DNA from 3 places in the Proteus terrae subsp. cibarius genome. Region 3 is predicted to be linked to each of the others. Evidence: predicted binding sites of a transcription regulator. Region 3 holds the regulator's gene; each other region holds the start of a gene.
The links. The regulator PhoB, encoded in region 3, activates phosphate uptake and scavenging genes when phosphate is short. The targets are predictions, from matches to a motif close to CTGTCATAAAACTGNCNNAT.

Region 1 (10,368 bases), 1.3 Mb from region 3:
TTCGACAACATCACCTAATCGTAGGGATTCTCTAACCGCATTAGCGATAGCTAAAGAAGGTGTATCAATAGCTGATTGATCCAAATAACGAGGTGCCACTTCAGATCCTGTAGCAGGCAATTCTGGGATCAGTCGCTGACATAATTTTGCCATTATGCCGACAAAAGGGATCATCATTACACAGCGTGCAAGATTATAAATAACATGAAAATAGATAACGACTTCAGCCGGTGAAAATCCATATTGCTGAATTTTATTTGCAATGATGGTTATCCAAGGTAAAACCAATAGCGCACCAATCAATTTAAAAAATAGACTTCCTAGTACTACTTGGCGTGAAACAACATTCTGCCCTCGGCTACTCATTAACGCCAACAAACCACTACCAATATTAGAACCAATCACAATGCATAAACTGATGTATAAAGGCATTAGCCCAGTTGCACTTAATGTCGCTGTTAATAACACAGCAGCCAGACTTGAATAACTCACCATAGCAAACAAAGCGCCCACTAAGAGAGCTAAAACAGTGTCTCCACTTAATGATGTGAAGATAGCTTGTACCGCACTGGCATGGGTAATTGGTTCTGCGGAAGTGACTATCAGCTGTAAGGCTAAAATAATTAAACCAAGACCAATTCCTACACGCCCTAATTGCCCGACCCGCTCTTTTTTACGGCTTAGAAAAGTGATCACCCCGACAAGAATAAGTAGTGGAGATAACCAAGAGAGATCAAAGGTTAGCACTCGCGCCATCAGTGCAGTACCCACATCTGCACCTAACATAATAACCAGTGCCGGTGTAATCGAAATCAGCCCTTGCGTCACAAAAGAGATAACCAAAAGTGCCGTCGCATTACTGCTTTGGACTAATGCCGTTACCCCAACACCCGCAAGGAAAGCATTGGATTTCTTATTAATACTTTTACCTAAAATTCGGCGTAAATCAGAACCAAAGACGCGCATAATGCCTGTACGAACAATATGTGTTCCCCAGACAAGAAGTGCGACTGATGAGAGTAAATGAAGCAGTGTCAGCATAGAAATAATAACCTTATTTTTATCGTTGTTTGTTTGACTCTGTTCTCCTTCAATCTCATAAAAAAGAGAAAGACCACGAGCAGATAATCTATCTGAGAAAAATTTTTACGGGTAATGCCTTAAATAACGTAGAGTGTTATTTGACAAAAAGATATTGCAACTTAAGTGCAATAATCAATGGAGAAGTTGAGAATATTACATAGATTAGTTTGTAAGTTCTGTTAATTATAACAGAGAATGTGTAACTTTCAAAATCAGCCTGTAAATAACCTATTGATTTATTATCATTTTATTTTAAATAGACTAAATTATTAATAAAAAAACGCGACCAGAGGGTATCTCTCTAAGTCGCGCGAAAATACAACAATTTAGTAAGGCAATTCGACTACAAGTTCAGACAGACTATAAATTCAGCTTAAATTTATTTCAGACCCATTGCATCACGCATCGTGAAGAACAAGTCTGTTTGGTCAGTTAATCCAACCACATTAGCTGCATGCGGGCCATAAGCAGCCACACGCAATTGCGCACCAGTATGCTCTTGAGATTCCTCTTCAGAGTTACCGTAATTCACCACCATAACCGCACCATCTTTAGTGATAAGTGCTTGTGTTAACCCGCTTGATTTCACATCCGCTTCAATAATTTGGCTTGAGTGAGCATGGTCTGCAGTCACGATAATCAGCGTATCACCGTTTTGCTTAGCGAAATCTAAACCGATTTGTACGGCTTCATCTAGCGCAACCGTTTCACCGATTTGTCCACAAGGATTAGCGTTATGATCTTGCTTATCAATAGAGGCACTTTCGACCTGTAAGAAGAAACCATTTTCATTGGTCTTCAGTAAGTCGATCGCTTTTTTGGTCATTTGTGCCAGTGTTGGCGCATTTGGATCGAGTTTAGAGTTAGGTTTGCACTCTAATGGTGGATTGTTCAAATTACCATGATATGTCGCTTTAGGGCCTTCCCATGCCACGGCCATATTGCCCTCATGGAACAAACCTAATACTGGTTTATCTTGGTTTGCCAGCGTAATCGCATCCAGTGATTTTGCATCCTTCACTATTTGATAACCACGCTCAATCGCTTGCTGTTCTAACGTTTTGCCTTTGTACTCACCGGCAGCTGCAGTTTGAGCAAAACTTTTCGCTCCGCCCCCTAATGTAACGTCTGCTCGAGTCACTAAAAGCTGCTCAGAGATAGAGCCTCTACCACCATTTTCTAATGCGTTTGTTGAGCATTTTTCTAAAGTCTCAACGGGGCCATAGCATTTACGTCCTGTCACATGCGAGAACAATGCCGCAGGTGTCGCATCTTGAATTTCCGACGTTGTTACGTTCCCTGTTGCCTTTCCATTGGCTTTTGCTAATTCCAAAATAGTTTGGTGATCCTTACCAAACACATCAATTCCTAATGCACCATTATAGGTTTTCACACCCGAAGCCCATGCCGTTGCTGAGGCTGCCGAATCGGTTACATAGTTAGGTTTTTGTGTTTTTCTATCTAATGAATAGTGTGTGTATTGACCCGTTATCGGTAACGCATCAATGCCTTTAAAGAAACCACCAGCACCTTCAGCGTAGTTACGTGCAACAGTGATTTCAGAATCCCCCATACCATCACCAATAAAGAGGATCACATTTTTTGCCTGGTTGTTATTTAAAGCGGCTTTTAATGCCTCAGTTTGATCTTGAGTCATACGGCGAGCACCGCCAAATTCCGTGATATTACCTTTTGCTGCGCGATCTTGTGCCAAAATTGTATCCGCAGCAACGGGAGCTGCAAAAGAAGAGAAACTCGCACCAGCTAATAGCGTTGTTACAATAACGGATAAAATAGAACGTTGGTAACGATGAGACATAGCTTTTTCCTTGCACTCTAAAATAAAAAAAACAGGATTAATGTTTTAAGTCAGGAAAAGCTTACGGCAGTTAAATGACAGAGAAATGAAGAGTAAAAGCGATTTCGATGACAGCTTTATGACAAGTTGATGACAAACAAAAAGCTTATACCGCGAATGCGTATATAAGCTTCTGTTGTATTAAAGCATATTGTTAAGGCGAGATCTTAAACTAGTCATTCTCTTGGGTTAATGCTTTTGCGCCCAAATACAGGGTTTCACACCAAGAAATATAATCATGCCCACTGGCCATTTCGAGTGATTTAACAGGATAGCCTTTTTGCTCTAAAACCTGCTTAAGATGGCGATTATTATTTAAAATCCCCCCTTTATCACCACGACTTTCAAATAGCCCTGCTTCTAAGAAAAACTGCAATGGCTTTTTATCTGCTTGCTCAAATTGTCGAATAAGCCATTCTGGCTCTTCATTTTCAGGTGCCCACCAATAAGAGCCAGACATACTCAGCACTTTACCAAAACGATCAGGGCGATTAAATGCGGCCCATGAAGATGCTAATCCACCATAACTTGAGCCTGATATTATCGTTTCTTCCCCAGATACGTGAATACCTTTCTCTTTTTCTAGCCAAACAAATAATTCATCAGCCAAGAAACGATAAAAATCAGGGTTTGGCGGTAATTCAACACTACGGCGATCACTATCAATACTATCAACAAATAGGATCATCATCGGTGCCAATTTACCTTCCTCGATCTGTTTATCAAAAAACCGATCAATACCATATTGGCGACGATAAGTTTGACCATCAAATAACACCAAGATCCGCGGTATTTCCATTTTTTGGGCTGGCAGATAAAGTGCAATTTCACGACCATTATTTAAGATTTCACTGTGAAAACGAACAATCTCGGTCTTGCCTTTCATTGTTCTATCAAGAATATCGGGCAATTGGCATTCACGTTTACTGTCTAACGACAATAACGAAAAGTGATTATAGATATCCTCAGACTGACTTGGTGAATTTTGGGAATTAAACGGATCGGCTTGTGCCGTGGTTAAGATCGCACGACGTTGTTCAAAAGGCTCTGAATTTTCAATAACAGGCACATCAGGCGCTAATTTATATTGCATTAATGTGTCGTTAGGCACGATATAACTGCGATACCAAATATCGCTATTGGCTAAATGGGTTAACGGATCATGGTTACCATCGGGTGATCCCAATAAATAAACATTCTTTTTGGCACCTTGCCATAGAAAAGTGACTCGCTTTTTATCATGATCATAAGGCTCAATCAGAGGAGTTCCTTCCTGATGTATTTGTTGCCAAAATGCCTGAATATTTTTTTGATCAAGTTGTTTGGCGAGTGTTTGTAAACGAGGGCTAGTTGGTGCAATACCTGCATCTTTATCTAACGGTTGATAAGGCTGTGTTATTAGCGTGAATTGCCACTGTTTTTTGGCTTCGCCTTGTGCAACCAATTGATAATGTGTCGTTTCGGGTAATAAAAAGCGTACTTTCTGTTGCCCATCAGCAGGAATATCCTTTAATAAACTACGAATATGAGTGCCATCTTGTGTCTCTAACCGTAGGTTTTGTATCCCTTTTACGTTTAATTCAACATAACGTTGGCTTTCTAAATAAGCGGTAAAACACAACGTATTATTGTTATCAAAATGACCTGTCATTTCTTTATTTTCAGTTACTGCTAAGCAACTTGCAAAGCTGGGAAAAGAGGCCATCAATGCGCATATCATCAGAGGAATTCTCACTTTATTTCTCATTATTAACTATTGTGAGAAGCAATAGTAATGATAATTGTTATCAATTCAATGAAAATTAAATGAGTATAGATAAATAAAAGCCTCCTATTTTATTATTGAGGAGGCTTTCTTTCTAATTAATTACCTGAGAGACTTTCCTATCAACGTTCTTCTAATGGATAACTACGGAAGCTCCATAATCCTAATGCTTTTAAGCCATCACGATAAATGCCTTGTATATCTGATTTACTTGCCTTTTGTAATTCAGCTAATGGCTTATCTGGTGCAACAACTGTTAGGTAAGAGATATCACTTGGGCCACTTTGCCAGCTTGCAAGTGTGAAAATCGCATCGGCACGACGAACATGACTACCAGAGCTAATAATAACAGCTGTTTTAATACGATGTTTGGTTAAGGCATAGCGGCTAAATAACGCATTCTCGACTGTTGTACGTGCATAGTTCTCTTGGAAAATACGCTCTGGTGCAATACCATTTTTCACCAACCAATCCGCCATTAACTTTCCTTCTGTTTGATGTGCTTTAGGCACACCACCCGTCACGATAATCATGGCTTCAGGTAATTGTTTAGCGACTTCTAAGGTTTTATTTAGACGTTCAATTAAAATTTTATTCATTGTACCATCAGGATTTAATGCATAACCCAATGTCACAATCGCATTGTTATCTTTGGTTTTATTTAGTTTTGCCAAATCTGTTTGCGTTAATTTATCACTTAACGGCATTTTGCTGACACGATCTATCTCAGCAAAGAAACGTTTGAGTTCATCCGCTTTCGCCGGATTTAATGATTTTAATTTATTGAAATAGGCTTCACTTTCTTTATCTTTACCTTCGAAACGTGTCCACGAAGTCACATAAATTAACGCATCAATATCATCAGGAGCGGCTTCTAAAATCTGTTTATAAATCGTAATTGCGCGAGGAACATCATTGTTATAGATATAAGCGCTGGCAGTACTAAATAATAAATCAAGGCGGTAAGGCTCTAATTTATAAGCTTGTTGCAGTTTTTGCGCCACAATTTCCATATTTGATGGCAGTTTTCCCGTAAAACCAGCATCAGAGACACGCGCTGGTGACTTAAAAGCATCTAATGCATCTTGGATCAAACTATCAACCGTTTGGCGCTGAGAGACATACTGCTGATAACTATTATCAGGTTGATGGACTTTTTGATAAGCCAATGCATTTGATGAGACGGTAAAACCTAAAGCAGCAATCGCTAACGAAATGACTGTTTTCTTGATATGAAGTGAAACACGGGAAGGTTGCGCCATTATCTTGTCCTTTTACGAAAAATAGTCTGCTTCTTCACCTAAGCGAATGAAGATAGAGAGTGTGACTCCTCACACCTAATGGCAAAAGAAATACACACCGATAAATCTATACCTATTTTCTATAATAGAGATCCCTGAATTAATTTTCAGTAACCTTTTTCACCTTATTGAAAAAAATAGCATTATTACGTAGATAGCTTATTTGACAGATTTTTTTATATATTTTTATCTTTTGGCAAGAGATTTTGTTCTGATAGGTCATTAGTAGTAAAGAATAAAAGAAATTTACTCAGGAAGAAAAACATTAAGTTTTGAGACAAGCGATTATTATCATTCTTCAATGTAAAAAAACGCCACTAATGGCGTTTTTTAATCATAATGTTACTCAATATGTTTTGATTGCATCATCAATAATTCTCTGACTAATTCAACGCAACTTAAGAAACGTTCGTCATAATCAGGGGAGTTAACTTTGATATACTCAATATTGTTTTTATCGAGCATTTCCATTAATAAGGTTTGGAAACGACGACGATCTTTATCACTCCCTAAACTACGCAAACCATCGGCTACCCATGGCGTGTTATTTTCTAGCAAAATAACTAAATCAAAACGGTATTCATCAATCAGAGCTTGAACAAAGGGGTGCTCTTTACCCTCATAACGTAAACAAAATGCCTGTGTTGTGACAAAGTCCGTATCAACAAAAGCAACTTTATTTGCATATTTAACAGCAAAATCAATATATTGAGCATGCCCTAATGCAATTTTATCGTAGTCGGAATATTGTAATGCCATTTCATCACCACCAAGGTGAGAAAATACATAATCACGACCATATTCCCATGCACTCGTCGTATTGAAAATATTGGCAAGCTTATTCACTAACGTTGATTTACCGCTGGATTCGCCACCTAAAATCGCTACTGTACGCACAAAGAAAGGTTTTACTTCTGTTGGAATATATTCCCAATATTTAAAAGGCGCTTGGCGGATTTGACTGCCACTGATATTCATAAATGAACGTTCAGGATCAATCAGAACCGTTTCAATACCCAAGAAAGCATTATATTGATCCGCATCTTCCCGTTCACTAGTATAGATAAAATCAGGGGTTATCTGCTTTTCACGCAAAAATGTTTTGATCCCATCACTCCACATTTCCCAACCATGAGGCTGTGGCTCTATACCGTGTTCATCAAACTCATGAATACGGATATTCTTTTGATATTTAAAGGTTTGTAATAACCAGCGCAATCTATCACTGACCGTAGGTTGTTGTGACATCGCACTGTTGATAAAAAGGTTTTTATCACGAGGCTCGTCATGACATAAAATGACATGCAATTCATCTACTTGACTACAAGCACGTTGAATTAAATAAATATGCCCGGTGTGAAGAGGATAAAATTTGCCAAAAATCACACCAATGGTTTTCTTTTTCACTGGGTATTCTAACCCTAAAAATTGGTGTAATGCCGACATCTTTTGAGCACTGGGACTCTTGATTTTATTATTAATCAATTGGCTAAGATAGCCTTTCGTCATATCACTTTCATCAGCAACTTTTTGTAAAGTATATCCATTTTTTCTGATAGCCTGTTTGATATAATCAAAAGAGCCCATACTTTTCTCCTTTAGAAATCTTCCAAATCATCAAGGACAGATAACGCATCTGACAGCTTCTTCACACCATACACTTTCATATCAGGGGGATTCTTTTTCGGCATATTTGCACTAGGTACAATTGCACGTTTAAATCCATGTTTTGCTGCTTCTGCAATACGCTCTTGCCCACTAGGTACAGGTCGAATTTCTCCCGCAAGTCCCACTTCACCAAATATCACTAAATCACGCGGTAAAGGACGATTACGAAAACTTGATACTAATGATAATAACAAGGCTAAATCTGCACTGGTTTCTGTGACTTTTACTCCACCAACTACATTCACAAAAACGTCTTGATCAGACATTTGTAATCCGCCATGGCGATGTAAAACGGCAAGTAAAATGGCAAGGCGATTTTGCTCTAATCCCACCGCAACACGCCGTGGATTAGACAACATTGAGTGGTCAACTAACGCTTGGATTTCCACCAGCAAAGGTCTTGTACCTTCCCACACCACCATCACAGAACTGCCTGAGGTAATCTCATCACCTCGGCTTAAAAAGATAGCTGAGGGATTGCTCACCTCCCGTAATCCTTGCTCTGTCATGGCAAAAACGCCTAATTCATTAACGGCGCCAAAACGGTTTTTATGACTACGTAAAGTACGAAAACGAGAGTCTGTTTCACCATCCAACATAACGGAGCAGTCGATACAGTGTTCCAGCACTTTAGGCCCAGCCAATGTGCCATCTTTTGTTACATGACCTACCATAATAATGGCAACATCATTAGTTTTAGCAAAACGGGTCAGATAAGCGGCTGTTTCGCGGACTTGAGCAACACTGCCTGGCGAAGATTGAATATCTGCCATATGCATCACTTGAATAGAGTCAATCACCATTAATTTAGGTTGTTCTTGTGAGGCAATTAAACAAATCTGTTCAATACTGGTTTCTGACAACATATTCAGTTCGGCTGTCGGTAAACCTAATCGGTGAGCGCGCATAGCGACTTGTTGTAGCGACTCTTCACCCGTGACATACAGTGTTTTCATTTCAGTCGCTAAACGGCACATAGTTTGTAGCAATAAAGTACTTTTACCTGCACCGGGGCTTCCCCCAATTAAAATGGCACTTCCGGGAACAACGCCACCACCTAGTACGCGGTCGAACTCTTTAAACCCTGTGGAAAATCGAGGTAATGCTTCAAGGCTAATTTCCGATAATTTTTGAACTCGGCTAACCCCTTTCGCATCACCCGCAAATCCACTAAAACGCTCGTTGCGGGAAGAAGGGGCTGCTGCAAGGCGTACTTCTGTAATTGTATTCCACGCATGACAAGCAGAACATTGCCCTTGCCAACGAGGGTAATCTGCACCACATTCATTACATACAAAGGCTCTTTTTGCTGCTTTTGCCACACTTCTCTCCCAACAATAACTATTTAGAAAAACACCCTTAGCGCTCTTCGTGTTTTAAACCACCACTTAAAATACACAATACACCCATTAGATCGGCGTGGCGGATCGCAACTTTTGCCTGAGCATACACTTTAGGTTTTGCATGATAAGCAATACCAAGCCCTGCTTTTCTCAACATTTTAAGATCGTTTGCACCATCCCCAATGGCAATTGTTTGCTCTATTGGGATCTCTAAATCTTTAGCTAAACGTGCAAGGACTTGTGCTTTATATTTCGCATCAACAATAGGGCCTTTAACTTTACCCGTTAGTTTGCCATCTTTAATTTCAAGATGATTAGCAACAGCAGCTACTAAACGTAATTTTTGTTTTAAGTTATCAGCAAAATACGTAAAACCGCCAGATGCGATAGCAATATGCCAATCCATCGCCTGAAGTTTTCGAACTAAGCTCGTTAACCCCGGCATAAGAGGCAAATCATCCATCACTTTTTGTAAAATAGAAGCGTCAGCACCTTTAAGTTCAGCAACACGCAGTTTTAAGCTTTCACTAAAATCCATTTCACCTTGCATTGCTCGCTCTGTTATCGCAGCAACTTTATCCCCCACTCCTGCTAATTTAGCGATTTCATCAATACATTCAATTTGAATTGCCGTTGAATCCATATCCATCACTAAAAGCCCAGGAGAACGTAAACGAGGAATTTCACCTAGAGGAACGACATCTAGGCCACATTCATCGGATAAACGGCGGATCCGGCGAGTTAGGCTACCTGCAATACGCACAACTTGGTAATCATCAATGCGCCATGAAGAAACCACGACGATTGCCACACCTAATTTATGTTGGAACTCACTTATTCTTTTCTTATCAAGTTCACGTCCATAAAGTAACCACCCACTATCTCCAGCACGGTAATCTAGTGGCATTACCTCTTCACCACTGAGTGATAACGGCAGACCTGGCCATTTACGGATTTCATCCGGTAAATAGCAATAGGTCAGACTATTTGACATACTTATTCTCCTGTTTTCCCCTGTCTGAACAAAATAATCGTTATTCAGCCTATTCTATCTCTGGCTCATCTGGCAACATGCACATACTTGCTTACGCAAAAGGATGAACATGCTTAAAGACAAACTAAAATTCAAACTACAAAAAACGGCGATTATACTGATTTGTATCGCACTATTGGCATTTCTTATGCAAGGCGCGTCTTATTTTAGCCGTGCAAACCAGCACGCCCGTATTACTCAGTTTGAAGAGCTTGCAAAAACGCTGGCAGAACAAGTTGCGTTCTCTTTATCCACTTATATAGATGACAGTAGCAAAGATAACGTAAATCCCCTCATTATGGCTAATTTAAATCATC
Region 2 (10,368 bases), 320 kb from region 3:
GACTTTATCAACAGCCGTTAATATTAATAAAATATCTGCTTTTAATTCGACAGCTAATTTAGCGCTAGAGTTATCTTTATCAATAACAGCATCAATGCCTTCTAATAACTCTCCTTTTCGAATAACGGGAATACCACCTCCGCCAACCGTGATCACCACAATATTGCGTTCGACTAACTGTTTAATAATCGGTGATTCCACAATTTCTAACGGTTTGGGTGATGGAATGACTCGACGATATCCACGTCCTGCATCTTCCATAAAGTGGAAACCATGCTCTTTTTGGATAGCCTCAGCTTGTTGTTGAGTATAAAACGCGCCAATTGGTTTTATGGGTGATAAAAAAGCAGGATCGTTTTTATCGACAACCACTTGCGTCACTATGGTCGCACAACCATGATTTTTATTCAGATTTCTCGTACATAATTCGTCATTAATAGCCTGTTGTAGATGATAGCCGATATAGCCTTGACTCATAGCACCGCATTCAGCAAATGGCATATAAGGCGTGCCAATGTTCTGTTGCGATGCATAATCCATAGCTAAATTGATCATCCCAACTTGCGGACCATTTCCGTGACCAATAATGACTTGGTAGCCTTTCTCAACCAAATCTACAATCGGCTTTGCGGTTTTCCGCACTATCTGCTTTTGCTCTAGTGGCGTACTGCCCAGTGCATTTCCCCCTAAAGCAATAAATACCTTCTTAGGCATTGTTAACTCCTTGCTTTAGCTTAACGTCGCAAACATAACGGCTTTAATGGTATGCATACGGTTTTCAGCTTGGTCGAAAACTTTTGATTGGCGAGACTCAAAAACACCGTCTGCCACTTCCATTTCACTCAAGCCAAATTTTTGATAAATATCTTCACCAATAGTTGTTAAGCGGTCATGAAATGAAGGTAAACAGTGTAAGAAAATAGCGTGAGGATTTGCCATTTTCATCATAGATTCATTAACTTGATAGGATTTTAATAAACGAATTCGCTCATCCCAAACACTGTCTGGCTCACCCATTGACACCCAAATATCGGTATAGAGAACATCCGCGTCTTTTGCCCCTTTCTCAATATCTTCTGTCAATGTAATAGAGCCTTCGTTTTCAGCCGCGATTGCACGACATTCCTTCACAAGTTGCTCTTCTGGCATTAAAGATGCTGGACCACATGCGGTAAAATGTAAGCCTAATTTCGCGCAAACCACCATTAAAGAGTTAGCAACGTTATTGCGAGCATCACCAAAGAAAGTCAGCTTAAGCCCTTTTAAATGACCAAAGTTTTCTTCAACTGTCAGCATATCCGCCAACATTTGAGTTGGATGGAATTTATCGGTAAGACCATTCCATACAGGTACTCCTGATTTTGCTGCCAATTCTTCAACTAATGACTGATCAAAACCACGATATTCAATACCATCATAGAAACGCCCTAACACGCGCGCAGTATCTTCAATAGACTCTTTTTTCCCCATTTGTGATGAGCCTGGATCAAGATAAGTGACTCCCATTCCTAAATCATAACCCGCAACTTCAAAGGCACAACGTGTGCGCGTTGAGGTTTTTTCAAATAATAAAACGATATTTTTACCTTCTAAAGAGCGATGAGGAATACCCGCCATTTTTAATGATTTAAAATGTTTAGAAAGCTTTAATAAATATTGAATTTCAGCTGATGAAAAGTCGAGTAATTTTAAAAAACTTCTACCTTTAATATTAATAGACATAATAATCCTATCTCCTAATTATTCTGATAATAATAGAGTTAAAAAATATTTTTTTATTTAAAAAATAGAGAACCTTCCTCAATAACCTAGATTATTAAGAAGTATGCTTTATATTTTTAGAGCATAGAAAGAGGGTTTATCCGTTAAAAACAGAGAAATGGAAGCACTGACGTTGTTTATACATCATAATGTGGGCAATACGTCTAATATGAGGTGTTTTCCTATTATTATTTTCCATAATACTAGTACCTTCACTTATAGGTATTAAATGAGGGTTACAGTGAAACATATAGGAATTAACTTTAATGTGATTATCATCTCAATTATCTATTTACGATAAAAACCATATATCAGTAAAAATAAATTATAAAAAACACATTCCATTAACACACAAATAAAAAGTGGACAATTGCTTTTATATTAAAAATGACTTCAATTAAATTAATAAGATAATAGAAAAATAGCCAATAAAAAAATTATTTTTATTTGGCTATTATTTAAATACACTTTAATAATTAACATTAATGACACATTTTAATACTAGAATAATTTAGCTAACATCATCACGGCACTACAAATAATTAAGATCAAAGTTGCATACTGAAACACCCTGTCAGGCATTCTGATTAATAACCACTTAGACAGCGGAATAGAGATCAACGAGCCTAAAAATAACAACAGTGCCAAATGAATATCTGTATGCCCATCTTGCATATAGGCGAGTGCTGAAGATCCCGATAACAATGTTGTGGTAAATATAGAAGTACCAATAGCTTGTTTTATAGAGAGATTTGCATAACGTAGCAATAACGGTAATACAACCACACCACCACCCACTCCTGTTGCACCTAAAACAACACCTGCTACAATTGCAGGAAATAATAGTGCTTTTATATTTAAAGGCGCTAACGCTGTATTTTCAACGACAACCGGAGGTAATGAGAAAAACATTCTCTGCACAAAGAGAAATAGAGAAAAAATAATAGCACTGACGACGAGTGCATTAATTCCCCATTCAACTTGTTGCTGATACTGCTCTAACGAACCTAAATAATTAACTAAAACACTGGCCCCAAAGGTACTTGGTAGCATTATTCCTAATACAATCATCGCCCTTTTAAAGGGAATATTTCCAAGGCGAAAATGCATATAAGACGAAGTGACTTTCATCAACATAGATAATAAATTAGCTGTTGCCACTGCCATTAACGCATTCATGCCAAAGAAATAGGTCAATACAGGTAAAACAATAACACCACCACCGACCCCCGTCGTACTTATAACTAAACCAATAGCCGCACCCACCGCTAATGTAGTGATAAGTAACATTATTGATTTCCTTGCATAACAGCTTCTCGCCCTTTTAATAAGGCTTTTTCTGCTGACTCATTCGCCAGTGTCATATATTTAAAAAATAGCACATCAAAAGCCACCATTTGTAAAACTTGTGGCGTGATCACCCCTAATTGAGAGTGCTGTTCGTCATAAAAATAAGGCAACGTATAATCAGATAAACGCGTTGCTTCATCTTGCCCAAAGCGCGTTAATGCCACCGTTAAGCAGCCCTCATCTTTTGCTGATTTCAGCATTCGATTAATATCTGCCGTATTTCCTCTTGCCGTGACAGCAATAGCAACATCATCAGCAGATAAATTAGCGGAATAAGCCAGTTGAGCATGAAGATCAGGGCTAAATAACGTGTTTTTATTTACACGAATTAATTTATGAAAAATATCACTCGCCACAACCGATGATGCACCAATACCAAACAATACAATACGTTTTGCTGATACCATTTTCTCAGCTAACACATCAATGGTATTGGGATCTAACAAAGCCAACGAATCTGAAATAGCGCTGGTAAACAAATGTCCTGTTTTGGAAATAATTAATTCTGTCGAATCTGTTTTCGCAAGATTGCCATAAAGAATATCGCCACTACTTTTTTGTTGCTTTTCTTCTGAAAGGTAATCAATTTTAAATTCAGGATAACCGCGATATCCCATTTGACGAGAGAAACGGATAACAGAAGCACTACTTACACCTGCTTTAAGTGCCAGATCAGCGGCATTCATACTGGCAATATTCTCACTATTCTCTAATAAATAATGAGCAATACGTTGTTCTGTGCCTTTGCCTTGTATTAGCAAACTTTCAAGCTTTTTGGTCAGTGTCGACATTCTGTTATCCTTTTTATTTCTGACTTATTTCTCTGGATCTGTAAATCCCATTAGCATACTGGCAATAAAACCGACAATCCATGCACCTAATACTGCGATCAGGAATTTAATAATTTGCCCATCACCAACTAACGGAATTAATGATAACCCAGCAGTACCAAATGGAATAATGATCCCGACTTGGAAATAGGCCATTAATGCACCACCAGCAGCGCCACCAATACATCCCGCGACAAACGGTTTTCCTAATGGAAGAGAAACACCAAATAATAAAGGCTCACCGACACCAAAAATACCAACAGGTAATGCACCCATTAATGTTTTCTTTAAACGTTGATTTTTAGTGCGTAAGTAAACCCAAAAACAAGAGCCTACTTGCCCCATTCCACCCATAGCTAAAATAGGGAATAGGTAATTTAAACCAAACGTATTTAAGATTTCGGTATGGATTGGAATTAAACCTTGATGCAAGCCAGTTAATAACAAGAATAAGAAACTACCTCCTAATGCGGCTCCCGTTACAACTGCGCCACCACCTTGATTTAAAAGTGATAGTGAAACGCCTTGTGCTAATAACTGATTAAGATAATGACCAATTGGTTGGAATATCATAATCGCTACCAGTGAAGAGACTAAAATAGTCACAAACGGTGTTAAGATAAGATCGAGACTCTCTTTAACAATACTACGGAACCATAATTCTAATTTTGAAGAGAACACGACCACCATTAATACCGCAAAAATACCACCACTGTTTGGCTGTAATTTTTCACCAAATAAGGTGATATCAGCAAGCCCCGGCATGGCTAATAATCCAGCCATTACTGCACCAATCGAGGTTGATGCTCCCAACTCTTTAGCTGTATTTATCCCAATCATAATAGAGAGATAGGCAAATACCGTACTACCAATTAATTTGAATAATTTAAATAGCTCAGGGAATTGCTCAACTAAGCCCGGTGCGACTAAACGGATAATATTAATTAGCCCCATAATCAAACCGCAACCAATTAAAGCAGGAATTGTCGGAACAAAAATAGCCGCTAATGTATTTAGCATTCGGCGAATGGAGAAACCTTTTTTCACTGGTGTTGACGCAGGCTCATCTTCACTACTTACAGAGCTATTTTGCATACGCTTATTCATAATGGAATAAACTTTTGCCGCAGTTCCCATTCCTACAATCACTTGATGTTGTTCGCCATTAAATACAACACCTTTAACGCCTTCGACTTGTTTTAAAGCATCCGCATCAAATAGCGAGCTATCTTTTAAAATCAATCGAATACGGGTCATACAATGTGTTAGGGTTGCCACATTTTGAAACCCACCAGCGTGTTTTTCTATTTCTATTGCTAACGTGTCGAGATGTTCTATTTTATTAGCCATATATGTGCCTGCTAAAGTTCAGAGTGTTTACTCATATTGTTATTCGTTAAATAGTGCAAGTTGCTGTTGGAGCGAGTGATAAGAATATTGCTGTGTAATTTGATCGACTTTCTCCACACTCAAGTGAAGTTCGTACATTAAAATAGCTTTTCTAGGATGATAATTAACCATTTGTAACAGTGTTCTGGCTCTTTCATTTGAAATTCCACAAACTTCGCTGACAATACCTTCAGCACGACGTTGTAATTTCTCATTACTCGCTATCACATCCACCATCAGGTTTTTATGCACTTTTCCAAGCTTAGTCATTACGCTGGTGCTTAACATACCCAAAATCATTTTTTGAGCTGTGCCACTTTTCATTCTTGTGGAGCCTGTTAACACCTCTGCGCCCACATCTGGTGCAATAGATAAGTCAGCAATGTCACTCATCATACTTTTGCCACGAGTGGTAATGGAAACGGTCAACGCTTTTAGCTTTTTACCATACTGCAAAGCCGCGACAGTAAAGGGGGTACGACCGCTTGCAGCAATGCCAATAACCACATCTTTATCACCGACATGACGACGTTGAAGTTCTTCAATTGCTGCTTCTTGGCTATCCTCAATATTTTCGACTGCTTTTAGCATTGCATCATGACCGCCTGCAATAATCGCCTGAACTAATGTAGGAGATACACCAAAAGTAGGAGGACATTCCGCACTGTCTAATACCGCCAATCGGCCACTTGTTCCTGCGCCGACATAAAAAATACGCCCACCTTTTTGCAAACGTTCGGTAATTTTTTCTACTACTTTAGCGATAGCCGGTAATTCTTTTTTAACGGCATTGGCAACAGTCATATCTGCACTATTGATAAGCGTGACCAACTCTAAAGCGCTTAATTCAGAAAACTGTGCTGTTTCTTGATTGCTTTCATTTTTAAGACATTCGCTCAATGCATCTTCTTTCATCACAACAACCTTAATGAAACCAAATTTCAACTTAAATTACATTCAATGAAATTGTATTTCAATCATATTTGTCATGATGGTGTGAAATAAATCACATAATACGAGATCTTTTTTTGTAGAGAAAAATTTAATAGCAATCAAAAAGATAATTTAATTTATTGATTTAAAATAAATTCTCTCAATCATCTTACGAGTTAGATAACTGAGAGAATAGAAAGGAGTGATTATGAAAAAGGATATTACTTTGCCTGTGACAAAAACTGCCCAAATTCTTCAATACTTGGATAAGAAGATTGCGTGCCTTTTCCCGCAACACTTAAACCTGAAAACATCACCGCTTTATTTAATGCTTCTTCAATATTATTGGTGTGAACATAATAATGAGAGAAACAACCAATAAAGGCATCGCCCGCTCCACTGGTATCTATTGCATCAACTTCGATGGCAGGAATGTACTTCTCAATTTTGCCATTCATCCATAATGCCCCTTTCTCACCTAATGTAACGATGACATTCTTAAAACCTTTGTGTAGCAAAGAACAAGCAGCTTCGCGAATTTCATCCATTGTGGTGATTGGCATACCCGTCAGAATTTCCAGCTCTGTTTCATTCGGAACAAAAAAGTCACAACGGGCAGCAATAGTAAGGTCTAATGCTTTTGAAGCGGGTGCTGGATTAAATAACACAGGAATATGGTGTTTATTACCAAACTCAATAGCGTGATAAACCGTTTCAAGTGGGATTTCTAATTGCAGGACAATTATTTTGCATTTTTTCAAACTATCTGTTGCTCTATCAATGTCTTCTGGTGACAAATGTTGATTAGCCCCTTTAACAATTAAAATGCTATTTGATGATTGGGAAGTCACAAAAATAGGTGCAACACCACTTGTTGTACCGGGCACTTTTTCAACATAGCGTGTATTAATGCCATAAGATCCTAAATTCATGATGGTGTTATCCGCGAAAATATCATCGCCAACCTTTGTTAACATCATCACTTTCGAATTTAATTTAGCAGCAGCAACCGCTTGATTTGCTCCTTTACCACCACAACCAATCTTAAATGCCGGCGCCTCAAGGGTTTCCCCTTCTTTTGGCATCCTATCTATATAGGTGATCAAATCCACCATATTTGAACCAATCACTGCGATATCCATAGCGCCTCTTACTCTTATGTGAAATGTATAAATGTTAAAATAGTGACATTCTGATAGATATATAACAGTATCATGTTATTTAAATATCATTTGTGATTGTTATCTCGTTAAAACCGCACTAATATGTTGCCAAACTAACATGAGTGATAAATAACAATCTTCTTATTAAGGAATATACAATGCGTCCATTAGCTAATTATATCGATCATACCCTTCTTGCTGCAGATACAACTGAAGCACAAATCAAGAAATTGTGTGCTGAAGCAGCTGAACATGGTTTTTTCTCTGTTTGTATTAACACTTCTTACATCCCTTTAGCAAGAACTTGCCTTAAAGGAAGTGATGTAAAAGTATGTTGTGTTATCGACTTCCCATTTGGTGCTGGTTTAACAGCAACAAAAGCGTTTGAAGCGGCTGAAGCTATTCGTCAAGGCGCACAAGAAGTCGATATGGTTATCAATATCGGTATGTTAAAAAGTGGTCGTTTAGACTTCGTAAAACAAGATATTGAAGCAGTAAAAGCAGCTTGTGGTAATACAACTCTGAAAGTTATTTTAGAAACTTGCTTATTAACTGACGACGAAGTACGTTTAGTTTGTGAAATGTGTCGTGAGATCCGCGTTGATTTTGTGAAAACATCAACAGGATACAGTACAATGGGCGCCACAGAACATCATGTTGCATTAATGCGTAAAACAGTGGGTGATGAAGTGGGCGTGAAAGCATCAGGTGGTGTTCGCGATCGTCAAACAGCATTAAACATGATCAAAGCAGGTGCAACACGTATCGGTGCTAGCGCAAGTGTCGCTATCGCAACAGATTCAGATGCACCTGAATCAAACTACTAATTATTTAGCGTATATTTTCTTGGAGTACGCTATTCGATAACACAAGGATCCTTCGGTGATAGAGACCAAACAGCACGAACGTTTGCGCCGCCTCAGTGAATGTATTAAACGCTCAGGTCGCATACATCTTAAAGACGCCGCGAGGATCCTTGAAGTTTCTGAAATGACAATTAGGCGCGACCTGAGTTCTGACACCGAAAACCCTTTTCCGATGTCATTATTAGGTGGTTATGTTGTTGCATTAGCCCAGCCTCATTCAGGATTAATTTCAACATCCTCTAATATTATTACGCCAGATCAAACCGAAGAACTTCATATTCCTAATCTTGCCGCAGGTATGGTCTCTGATGGCGATGTTCTTTTTTTCGATAATGGACAACTTATTCCTACACTGATTGAACTTATTCCCGATAACCTGCATTTCACCGGAATTTGTTATTCTCATCGCGTATTTTGGGCATTAAGCCAGAAAAAAAATGCCACTGTATTACTTTGTGGAGGTGAATATCGTCCTAAAAGTGATTCTTTCTACAATCCTACTCAACCTTCTTATCTCGATAACATTAATCCTAAGAAAGCCTTTATTTCAGCTGAAGGTGTTCATCTCGATTTTGGCGTTACCTGTTATAACATCGACGATCTTTATATGAAGAAAAAAGCGATGGATAAATCTATTCGTAAGATCTTACTCACCAAATATCACTATTTTGATGAAACAGCGACAGGCAATATGGGCGATTTAGCTCAGTTTGATGTTGTGATCACAGATAGAAAATTAACGGATGATTACGAAGATTATTGCCGAAAAAGCTCAGTAAAAATAATTTATTAATTCAAAATAAAGTGCTAACTAAAATAGATAATAAAGAAAATTTAGCCTTAAATTAAATAAATTACATTTATTCTCTTTTATAAAAATAAAGAAAATTCACGCCACTTTTGATTGCCAAGGCAAAAAAAAGTGGTTACTATGCCCGCGATTTATTATTTCTCACCCATTTTAATTAACGCAAGGAGGTATCCCATGACAACTACAAATATGAATACTCTTTGCGGACAACCTCAGAAGTAATCCTTTTTTCCTTCTTTTTGCTGTCCGCCAATCAATTTATTTTTTATCCTTTACATTATATGGATTGGTATATGGACAAGTGTGTTCATTATTTATCTGATAGCGTTTGTTATATCGCATCTGATAATACTTGGATTGAAAGCAAAGCAATCCAACAATTAGAAACAACGGCTCAACTTCCTGATATGGCTTATGTGGCAGGTATGCCAGACCTACATCCAGGTCGCGGTTATCCTATTGGTGCAGCCTTTTTTTCTGTTAATCGTTTTTACCCTGCTTTAGTCGGAAATGATATTGGCTGTGGTATGACACTCTTTCAAACTGAATTTAAAAACAGCAAACTTAACTTAGATAAAGCAGAAAAACAGTTGAGTGAAATGAGTGATATCGCACCTTCAGAATGGCTAGAAGCACATCTACCGACTGAAATGCAAAACCACCCTTTTGCTGGATCTTTAGGCTCTATTGGTGGCGGTAATCACTTTGCTGAATTCCAACAAATTGATCAAGTGATCAATGAAACCCTTTTCGCTGAAAGTGGTATCAATAAAAAACAGTTATTGCTACTTGTTCACAGCGGATCGAGAGGTTTAGGACAATCTATCTTACGTGCCCATACAGAACAGTTTGGTCATAAAGGACTGGTTGCTAACACCGAAGATGCAAATGAATATTTGCAAGCTCACAATAATGCACTTGATTATGCAAAGATTAATCGTCGCCTTATTGGTGAAAGAATGATGCGCCAAATTCGTACTCAAGGTGAAGTTATTTCTGATGTAAATCATAATCTTGTAGAGCCTTGTGAGTTATATAGTCAACAAGGCTGGTTACATCGAAAAGGTGCAACACCGGCACATCACAATATGGTCGTTATTCCGGGTTCACGCGGTGATCACAGTTATATTGTTAAGCCTATTGTGTCTGAATTAAGTCTTCATTCATTACCGCATGGTGCAGGCAGAAAATGGATGCGTACCGAGTGTAAAGGCCGTTTATCACACCGTTTTACACCCTTACAACTTTCACGAACTACATTAGGT
Region 3 (10,368 bases):
ATCAACCATTTCGCCCTACTTTCAGCCCACGATACCGCGTTATTAGTTAGTGTGCATGAAATCTGTGGTTATCTGCTCTTGGTTTGCTGGTTGTCCTTTGTTCTTATTAATCTTGTTGGTGGTAATGGCAAGTTTTACCGCATTGATGGCAAAAACTGGTTTCAACGCGCCTTTATGCAAACTCGTTTTTATCTCTACGGTATTATCAAAGGAGAAGGTCATCCATTCCCAGCAACACCCAATGTTAAGTTTAATCCACTACAACAAATGGCTTATTTAGGTGTGATGTATGCGTTAGTCCCACTGCTTTTGATAACTGGTGTTTTACTTCAAAATCCAGCATTCATTCCTGCTGATGCCGTAATATTTAAAGCTTGGTTATTAATCGCACACCAAATATTAGCTGTATGTAGTGTCTTTTTTATCATTGGTCACCTTTATCTGTGTACAACAGGAAAAACGCCATTCCAAACATTTCGCAGTATGGTTGACGGTTACCATAGACACTAATTAATACATGGATTAAGGAGCTTATATGTCAGTCCCTTCAAAGGAAAATATTAGATTAACAAAAGAAGACTTACGACAACTGCATGTTTCAACTTCGCTTTATCGTTGGTTTTTACGTTATTTTCCTGATGGAGGCACTTACAGTGCTATTCATAGTGAGTTAATAAAACAGCGCCGTACACAGTGGATAGAAAGCTTTATTCAATATATTTATTTACGTCATTTTAGTGAAGCATCCTTTGCCAAACAGGAACAAGAAGTCATGGAAAACATCTTGTTCCTGCTCGGCAATGAACAACAAGGCGTGACATTACAACGTCTGCCCTATCACAACACTTTGCCAACCTCTGAAAATATTCAATTTTCTACTGAATGGCATCAATTGATCTTAAAAAGTCAGCAATTAAGCACTGACCTCGCTTTATGTGGCAGTAATAACATCGTGGTTTTTTCTGGTGATGAAAATAGTATTTCCAACACTGGTTATAGCAACCAATTAATGAATACGGGTTTCGCAGGAAAAGTGTGTAATACGGGTAATCAGTGTCGTATTGGTAGCTTAGGTGGACGCTCTCGCATTTGTAATAGTGGCAATGATGTTAAAATTTATGCGTCAGGTAATGGTGTTCATATCGCAAACAGTGGTATGCGTAATTTCATTACAGCTTCTCAAGATCGCGCAAAAGTCACCAACACAGGTGATTTAGCACAAATCAATGTTACTGGAAATAATTCTGTGGCAATTAATACAGGTGATAACTGTAAAGTCACGGTATCTGGCAACGACAGCATTTGTATCTCAACAGGTGATCTCCATCAGTTCTGCTTAGGAAAAGGCGGTAGTGCAGTTATTGCTTACCATGACGGCAATCGTACCCGCTTTAAAATTTTCTATGAAGGTGAGGATGGTATCGTCGCTGGAGTTCATTATTATTTAGATGAAAATCAGCATCCTGTTGCACATATAAAACAGAACTCGACTTCTGTTAATTAATACCTCAAATATATATTATTAAAAAAGGGAAACTTTCGTTTCCCTTTTTACTTTTACAATCAATGTATTTTATGGCTTATTGATGGCTTCAGTATGGATCACTTTTTTACTCGTTGAGCCTGCGACTCTATCGTAAATACCACACACAACAATAGTCACTAATACTGGGATCAACCACGCTAAACCTTGCTCACTTAGCGGCAGTTTTGTTGCCCATTCTGGTAATAAATGTTTTAGATAATCAGATGCTTTTATTGCATCAAAAATACCGAAAAATAAGCTAACAGCCATTGCTGGCGCGATAATACGGCTTGGGTTATTCCACAGACGTAATGTGAAACTCATTAAAATAATCACAATACAAGGTGGATAAATCATTATCAGTACAGGAATAGAAAACTCGATCAGTTTGCTCAAACCTAAGTTTGAAACAACGGCTGAAAATATCGCTAAAATCAACACTAATACACGATAAGAGATAGGCAGATAACGGCTAAAAAACTCTGCACAGGCACAGGTTAAACCAACAGCAGTCACCATACAGGCTAAGAAAATCAGTACAGCTAAGAAGAAGCTACCAAAATTACCAAAAGTGTACTGAACATAGGCATGTAAAATATCAGCACCATCTTGAGCACCCGGAATGATACTGCCACTGCTAGAGCCTAATTTAAATAAACTCAAATAAATCGCAGTTAATAATACACCCGCAATAATTCCTGCCCACATGGTATAACGTGTTAACAGTGATGAATTATCAATCCCTCGAGAGCGGGCTGCATTAACAATAACAATACCAAAAACCATAGCGCCCAATGTATCCATGGTGAGGTAACCGTTAATAAACCCCTGAGTCAACGCCATATCACGATAGGCTTCAGTTGCAGGAATAGCGCCACCAGCAGGCCAAAATACCGCAGCTACTCCTAATATCGCTAATGCCAGAATTTTAATCGGTGCAAGAATATGACCAACACTGTCTAGCAATTTCCCCGGATAAAGCGAAATACCAATAACAATTAAGAAATAGACAATGCTGTAAATCAGCAATGACATTTCTGTATCACCCACTAAAGGAGCAATACCCACTTTAAAAGAAACTGTTGCAGTACGAGGGGTTGCAAAAAGTGGTCCCACAGCAAGATAAGCAACAATGGCTAATAGCAATCCCATTGATTTACCAATAGGCGTGCTTAATGCCTCAATACCACCACCGACCTTTGCCAGTGCAACAACCGTTAAAACAGGTAAACCCACACCAGTGATCAAAAAGCCAATCGCAGCAGTCCAAACAAATTCGCCTGATTGTAACCCCACCATTGGAGGAAAAATAATGTTGCCAGCGCCAACAAATAGGGCGAATGTCATAAACCCTAATGCCAGAACATCTCTGGAAGTTAATCTATGTGCCATAAGTTTTGTTAATATGTAGTTACAATAATGGTTAAATTACGCCAAGGTAGCGCAACATAAAATCAACAATATCTATTTAAGCTCAGACCGTCATTATTCAGGATAATATCCAAATATAATCATTTCATGCAGAGCAATTAGGTACTAAATAGAAAAAATTGCCGATAACTGCTCACAAGTAAAACTTTTATAATGAAAAAAGGCAATAGCCAATCCTAAAACCAGAATAATCATCTAAACTATTTTTCGGCACTAGTTATAACTGTCATATATCATCGAATATACATGATATGATTTGTGCATTTTATCACCAATAATATTGAGTGTTGGCATCATTTAAAGTTAGCATTAATTAATAATATTAAAATTTAACGCTACGATATTAGTTTTTATTGATATTAAAAAGTTCAAGAAAGGAACAAAAAAGCCTTTATCACAGATTAAAGACAAGTAATAAAGGCTTTAAAAAAAGACAGACTACTCGTGTGTTTTTTTAGCGGTAAGTAATGTTTGAGGAAGGATAAAAGAGAACGTACTCCCGACACCTACTTTACTTTCAATATTTAATTGAGAGTGATGATGAAGCAGTGATTTTTTTACAATAGCCAAACCTAACCCAGTACCGCCAGAATGACGAGAGCGAGCTTTATCAACACGATAAAAGCGCTCTGTTAAACGAGTTAAGTGTTCTGCACTAATCCCCGATCCATTATCTGAAACACTAAATAACATACCTTGGGGAACTTTCTTCCAACTGACTTTGATTGTTGTACCTTCTTCAGTGTGATTAATAGCGTTATACACTAAGTTAGAAACCGCACTACGTAATTGCTCTTCATTACCTCGAACAGCCCACTGCTCATCAACATCAAAAATAATATGGCGTTGACCTTGACTCAATGATTCTGCTTCTTGTTGTAATAAAGCCAAAACAGCAGGAATATCAACAATTTTATTTAAATCAATATGAGGAGCAGATTCGATACGAGAAAGTTGTAAGAGTTGTTGAACAAGCGTATCCATGCGCTTAGCTTGCTCTTGCATCGTCACTATCGCCTTATGCTCTGCGGGTTTCGTGACACTATTTTCTTCCATCATTTCAAGATAGCCTTGAATAACGGTGAGTGGTGTTCTTAATTCATGGCTAACGTTAGCAAAAAAGTCACGTCGTGCATTTTCTAGTTTATTTTTTTCTGTCACATCTCGCGCCACCATTAGGCGCTGATCTTCGCTGTATGGCATCACTCGAAACTCAACAATAGAACCATTATTAAGTGAAATAATTAAAGAGCGACTAAAATCGCCTGCAGTAAAATAGTGTAAGAAATCAGGATAACGTAATAAGTTAAAAATATTTTGTCCGTTATCTTCCGGCCAGCGAAAGCCGAGTAAGTGTTGAGCTAGGCTATTACACCAAAAAATATTCCCTTCATTTGTCATCATCACAACGGCATCGGGCAAACTTTCAGCGCCACTTCTAAAACGTTTAATTAAGTCGCCTAATTCTCTGCGTCGTTTACGATTACGCTGTTGGGTTTGTCGAATACCATAAAAAATAGGCTCCCATCCCCCTCTTCCTTCCGGAGGCAGTACTGAGCGATCTAACCATAACCATTTAGATAATTTCAGCAAGTTATAGGCATGCCACACAAGTGCACTGAGTAGCGATGCCACCAGCAACCAAGGAAGATGCCCGATAAAAAGCGATAATATAAAAGCAGGTAAGCAAAATAGACATAGCCCCCAAACGAGGGCTTTCCACGATAGTCGTTCTAACACCTGACGATTACTCCCATATTGACTTAGAAACGGGCAGAGAAACGATATCCCGTTCCACGTACTGTCTGTATCATTCTGTCATGACCATCTTCTTCGATGGCTTTACGTAAACGACGAATATGCACATCAACAGTACGGTCTTCGACATAAACATTTGTTCCCCAAACATAGTTTAACAGTTGTTCTCTGCTATACACGCGTTCAGGATGTGTCATAAAAAAGTGCAGGAGTTTAAATTCGGTAGGTCCCATATCAATCGGTTTATCTTGACTCGTTACTCGATGAGAAACGGGATCAAGCCCTAAGCCATTGAATTCAATAACATCTTCCGTAGACATTGGTGATAACCGTCGTAAAATTGCTTTCACTCGAGCCACAAGCTCTTTAGGTGAGAAAGGCTTAATAACGTAATCATCAGCCCCCGTTTCTAGCCCTTGAACTTTATCTTCTTCTTCCCCTTTTGCCGTTAGCATAATAATTGGAATATCACGGGTGTTACTTTCCCGCTTCATCTGTTTTATTACCTGCAAGCCTGATCCACCGGGGATCATCCAATCTAATAAAACCAGATCAGGGTAAGGATCAATAAGAAAGCTCAATGCAGAATCATAATCTTCTGCTTCAATAGGTTGAAAACCATTTTGTTCCAAAACAAAACAGATCATCTCTCGAATTGCGGTTTCATCTTCAACAACAAGAATACGCCTTGCCATACTCTATCCTGTGTAATGTATATAGAGGGTCAAAATGATTATGATGCAGTTTTATGACAGATTTATGACTAACCTTAACATTACTGAAATAGATCCCTGTTGTTAAGGTAAATAAATCATTTTTTGGTGAAATATCACTCAAAAGAAGGCTTGTTGTTGAGTTTTCACTAAAAAAGTAAGGTGCGCTATACTCTTCATCAGATAAAAAAGAGGAATAGCAATGCGGATTATTCACACATCAGACTGGCATTTAGGGCAATATTTTTTTACAAAAACTCGAGCACAAGAGCATCAACAGTTTCTTGATTGGTTGTTAGCTCAAATTAAGCATTATCAAGTTGATGCATTGATTGTTGCAGGAGATATTTTTGATACAGGCTCTCCTCCAAGTTATGCCCGAGAGCTTTATAACCGCTTTGTTGTTGCTATCCGAGATACACAATGCCAGCTTGTTATTCTTGGTGGTAATCACGATTCTGTAGCGACACTAAATGAATCTAAATCATTATTAGCATGTTTAAATACAACGGTTATTGCCAATATTCATACTGAAACACCGCAAGCCCCGCTTATTCTTCCTCAAAAAGATAATACTCCGGGAGCATTACTTTGTGCGATCCCTTATCTACGTCCTAGAGATATGGTAAGTAGTAAAAGTGGGCAATCAGGTGCTGAAAAACAAAATGCCCTAAAAGAAGCGATTGCTGATTATTACCAAGCTCAATATCAAGAGGCTCTTGATTTACGTAAGCAACTGAACGTCAATATTCCTATTATTGCAACAGGTCACCTTACAACCATTGGGGCAAGTGTAACCGACTCTGTACGTGAAATTTATATCGGTACTTTAGAGGCTTTTTCTGCAACACTATTTCCTGAATTTGACTATATTGCTCTTGGTCATATTCATCGCCCTCAAGTAGTGAATAAATCAGGCCATATTCGTTATAGTGGCTCCCCTATTCCTTTAAGTTTTGATGAAAGCGGACAACAAAAAAGCGTCTGCCTTATCGATTTTGAGCAAGACAAATTAACTCACCTCACACTATTACCTATTCCTGAATTTCAGTTGCTACGCACTATCAGTGGCTCATTAAAAGAGATAGCCATACAACTTGATGATTTAAAAAAACAATACAGTGAAACAGACACCACTATTTGGTTGGATATCGAAGTTTCAACACAAGATTATCTCAGTGATATACAAACTCGTGTTCAAGAGCTAACTAACGATCCACTTTTTGATGTGATCTTATTAAGAAGAGCCAGAAAACAGCGCCAAGTATTCACGCAAAATGAGAACGAAACACTGACCGAATTAACGGTTTATGATGTTTTTGAAAGGCGCTTAGAACAGCATGAATTTGATTCAAAAGAAACTAAAACACGGTTAACAACATTGTTTAAACAAGCTGTTGAAATGGCAGAACAAGAGGATAACGAAGCATAATGAAAATCTTAAGTCTGCGATTTAAAAATATTAACTCTTTAAAAGGTGAGTGGAAAATCAACTTTGATCAAGAGCCTTTTGTTAGCAACGGATTATTTGCGATTACGGGTCCTACCGGGGCAGGAAAAACCACACTATTAGATGCGATTAGCTTAGCGCTTTATCATCGAACTCCACGATTAGACAAAGTCACACAATCACAAAATGAATTAATGACACGTCATACCGCAGAGTGCTTAACCGAAGTTGAATTTGAAGTCAAAGGTGTGGCTTATCGTGCATTTTGGGAACAACGCCGTGCCAATTATAAAGAAGATGGCAATCTTCAAGCACCACAGGCTGAACTCGTTAAAATAAATACAACGGGCGGTGAAGATAAAATCTTAGCCAGCAAAATAAGCCAAGTAAAAGAGATGATCATTAATATTACAGGGCTCGATTTTGATCGTTTCACTAAGTCTATGTTGCTTTCTCAGGGACAATTTGCGGCCTTTTTAAATGCAGATGATAAATCTCGCGCTGAATTACTCGAAGAACTGACTGGCACAGATATTTATCGCCATATTTCCCAATCGATCTTTAAACATTGGCGTGAACAAGAACAAGCCTTAAAAGCACTAAAACAACAAGCCGAAATGATGGCGTTATTAGATGAAAATGCTCGCCAAGCTTTATTAACTGAGCAAACTGATCTTTTTGCCAAAGAGAGATTATTACAAAAAGAACAACAGGAATATCAAGCAGCAAAGCAGTGGCAAGAACAAGACATTGAAATCAATAAAAACAAGCTATTAGCACAAAAAGAAGTTAACTTAGCGCAAGAAGCATTAGTTGCTGCCAAGCCCGATATTCAACGTCTTGAAAATAGCGAACCCGCGGAAAAGATCCGCCCGATTTATGATGAAAAAAATCGTCTATTAAAAGAACAAATCTATATTGAGTCACAACTCTCAACCTTGAAAGCAGAAAAACAGCTTATTGAACAACAAAGCCAACCTATTAACCAGCACCTAGTGGAGGCTCGTGACACATTTAAACGACACGATGAGAAAAAACAGCAAATATTACAGCTTATTCGTGAAGAAGTGACGCCATTAGATAACCAGTTAGTCTTGCTACAACAAGATATTTCAGCAAAAAAACAGCAAAAAAACACACTGGAAAAAACACAGTCGGAATATCTGGAAAAAATACAATTAACAGAAATCCAATTAGCTGGATCGCAAAAACAATTCAATGAACTAAGTGAATATTTAAATCAGCATACAGCTTATGCTCAACTTGCTGAGAATTTCCCTTTGTGGCAACGCTATTTTGAACAATATGATGAAATTGCAGAGAAATATCTAATTAGTCAGAAAAGTGAAAAAGCAGAACAAGAAAAAGAGCAGTTACTAAAACTTGCTCTCAAAAAAACAACACGCACACTAGAAGCACAACAACACGCTCTTAATTTACAGCAACAACAATTAAGTGAATTACAAACGCAACTTGAGCAACAAAAAAAAGTAGATGCAATTGCAGATATTCCTCATCGTTTGCAACAAATTTCTCAGCAAAGAAATGCGCTTGCAAAAATAATGGGATTACAAGTTCAATTACAGCGCACTCTAAAAACTGAACATCTGTACCAAAAAAGCCATTCAGAAAACCAGCAAAAAATAGCTGTACTGACTGAAAATATCAGCAAAAATAGCATTGTTTTAAAAGAGAAAGAGCAACACCTTAAAGATTTAAATGACAATTATCTTTTGATTCGGAAATTAGCGGAATACGAAGAAGAGAGACAACGTTTAGTTAAAGACAACCCATGTCCTGTTTGCGGTTCAACTGAACATCCTTATGTTGAAAAATATAAAGAAATAAAACCAGACGAAACAAAAACACGATTAGATATTTTAACGCAACAAGTTCATACATTAACCATAGAGTTAGTAGAACAAAAAACACAGTGTGCTAACTATCAAACTCAAAACAAAAAATTAAGTAGCGACCTTGAGCAACTAACACAAGATATTGCGTCATTAAAACAGCAATGGCGAGTCTTAGCTCAAGCTCACGCATTACCAGATGTTGACTGCGAAGAAACTGCTTTAACTCAATTAGATACAGCACTTGAAAAAGAAGATAATTTACTGACGCAAAAACGAGTAAATTACCAAGCATTAGAAGCCAAAATTCAGCAAGAATACAAGCTGTTATCTGATAACAAAGAACAATTTCATCAACAACAGCAAGCTATTCTTCATCAACAAAATCAATTAGCTCAGCAACAAAAAGAAGCTTCTAATAAACAACAACAAACAGCGCAATATCTTCAACAACAAACCCAATTAGCGCAAGATATTCAATCTCTTGTCAAACAACAAGGTTATGATTTGCAGGCATCTGAAGATAAAATTCAATGGCTTATTGCGCGTAAAAAAGAAAGCCAACAATATCAATCGATATTAAAAACACATCACGAATTACAGCAAACAATCCGCGAATTGTTATTAACGCAGGAAGAAAGAAAACGTTATTTATCTGCAAATAAAAAAGAACTTGATGCAGTTTTAGTTCATTTACAACAACTACATCAACAACAAGAACAACTAAAAACACAACGCCAAGCTTTATTCGGCACACAAACCACCGAAGATGCTCGCAATGAGTTGGATAAACAAAGTCAGCTGTTACAAAAACAAATTGAGCAATATAGCGAAGAAAAAAACCGACTCGAAATCCGTTTAAATCAGCTTATTGGCCAATATCAGGAAAACGAAAAATCACTACAACGGCTTTATGTTCACTCACAAGCCACCCTTGAACAGTATCAAGATAGGCTAAAAAACAGTCCATTTGATGATGAAAACGCGTTTTTAGCCTCATTACTATCAGTTGAAGAAAGAAGTCGTTTACAAGAACAACAAAAACAACGACTTGATAAGCTTCTGCAAGAAAAAACGCGTTTGGATACACAAGAAAGCATATATCAACAGCACTTATCACAACAGCCAATATTGGCAACACAACAGGGTCTCGAACAAATTACCGCTCAATTATTGGTATTAGAAACACAGTTTACTCAATTACAAGAAACGAAATTTCGCATTCAAGAACAACTGCGTACTGACGAAGAAAAGCGTAAAGAGCAACAGGATCTACTGACTCATATTGCCAAACAACAATCTCAGTTTGATGATTGGAGTTATTTAAATGAATTAGTGGGCTCTGCATCAGGAGATAAGTTCAGCCGCTTCGCCCAAGGATTAACGCTTGATCATCTGATTTATTTAGCTAACCGTCGTTTAGAAAAACTTCATGGGCGTTATTTCTTACAGCGTAAAACACCAGCAAGCCTTGAACTACAGATTGCAGATACATGGCAAGCAGATGCACTGCGAGATACTCGTACGCTTTCTGGTGGCGAAAGTTTCTTAGTCAGTTTATCACTCGCTTTAGCGCTTTCTGATTTGGTCAGTAATAAGACTCAAATCGAATCACTATTTTTAGATGAAGGCTTTGGC

Region 1: phoA (alkaline phosphatase) is a predicted target of PhoB. The motif match lies at 2,964-2,983, and genes of this name have one in related genera.
Region 2: rbsK (ribokinase) is a predicted target of PhoB. The motif match lies at 7,454-7,473, and genes of this name have one in related genera.

The regions. Positions count from the first base shown of each region.
Region 1 covers NZ_CP047349.1:3,340,021-3,350,388, forward strand. Annotated here, with positions in the region: gene GTH25_RS15370 (Na/Pi cotransporter family protein) at 1-1,041, opposite strand, end outside; gene phoA (alkaline phosphatase) at 1,463-2,902, opposite strand; gene GTH25_RS15380 (alpha/beta hydrolase-fold protein) at 3,114-4,646, opposite strand; gene GTH25_RS15385 (ElyC/SanA/YdcF family protein) at 4,829-5,968, opposite strand; gene nadR (multifunctional transcriptional regulator/nicotinamide-nucleotide adenylyltransferase/ribosylnicotinamide kinase NadR) at 6,350-7,594, opposite strand; gene radA (DNA repair protein RadA) at 7,606-8,997, opposite strand; gene serB (phosphoserine phosphatase) at 9,035-10,012, opposite strand; gene GTH25_RS15405 (YtjB family periplasmic protein) at 10,122-10,368, shown strand, end outside.
Region 2 covers NZ_CP047349.1:342,365-352,732, reverse strand. Annotated here, with positions in the region: gene arcC (carbamate kinase) at 1-714, opposite strand, end outside; gene argF (ornithine carbamoyltransferase) at 730-1,722, opposite strand; gene speFL (leader peptide SpeFL) at 1,859-1,960, opposite strand; gene GTH25_RS01745 (sulfite exporter TauE/SafE family protein) at 2,263-3,051, opposite strand; gene GTH25_RS01740 (MurR/RpiR family transcriptional regulator) at 3,051-3,902, opposite strand; gene GTH25_RS01735 (PTS transporter subunit EIIC) at 3,927-5,291, opposite strand; gene murQ (N-acetylmuramic acid 6-phosphate etherase) at 5,331-6,245, opposite strand; gene rbsK (ribokinase) at 6,485-7,405, opposite strand; gene deoC (deoxyribose-phosphate aldolase) at 7,585-8,253, shown strand; gene GTH25_RS01715 (DeoR family transcriptional regulator) at 8,309-9,085, shown strand; gene GTH25_RS01710 (RNA ligase RtcB family protein) at 9,397-10,368, shown strand, end outside.
Region 3 covers NZ_CP047349.1:661,890-672,257, reverse strand. Annotated here, with positions in the region: gene phsC (thiosulfate reductase cytochrome B subunit) at 1-510, shown strand, start outside; gene ydhT (protein YdhT) at 536-1,504, shown strand; gene brnQ (branched-chain amino acid transport system II carrier protein) at 1,574-2,917, opposite strand; gene phoR (phosphate regulon sensor histidine kinase PhoR) at 3,395-4,696, opposite strand; gene phoB (phosphate regulon transcriptional regulator PhoB) at 4,720-5,409, opposite strand; gene sbcD (exonuclease subunit SbcD) at 5,630-6,859, shown strand; gene GTH25_RS03075 (AAA family ATPase) at 6,859-10,368, shown strand, end outside.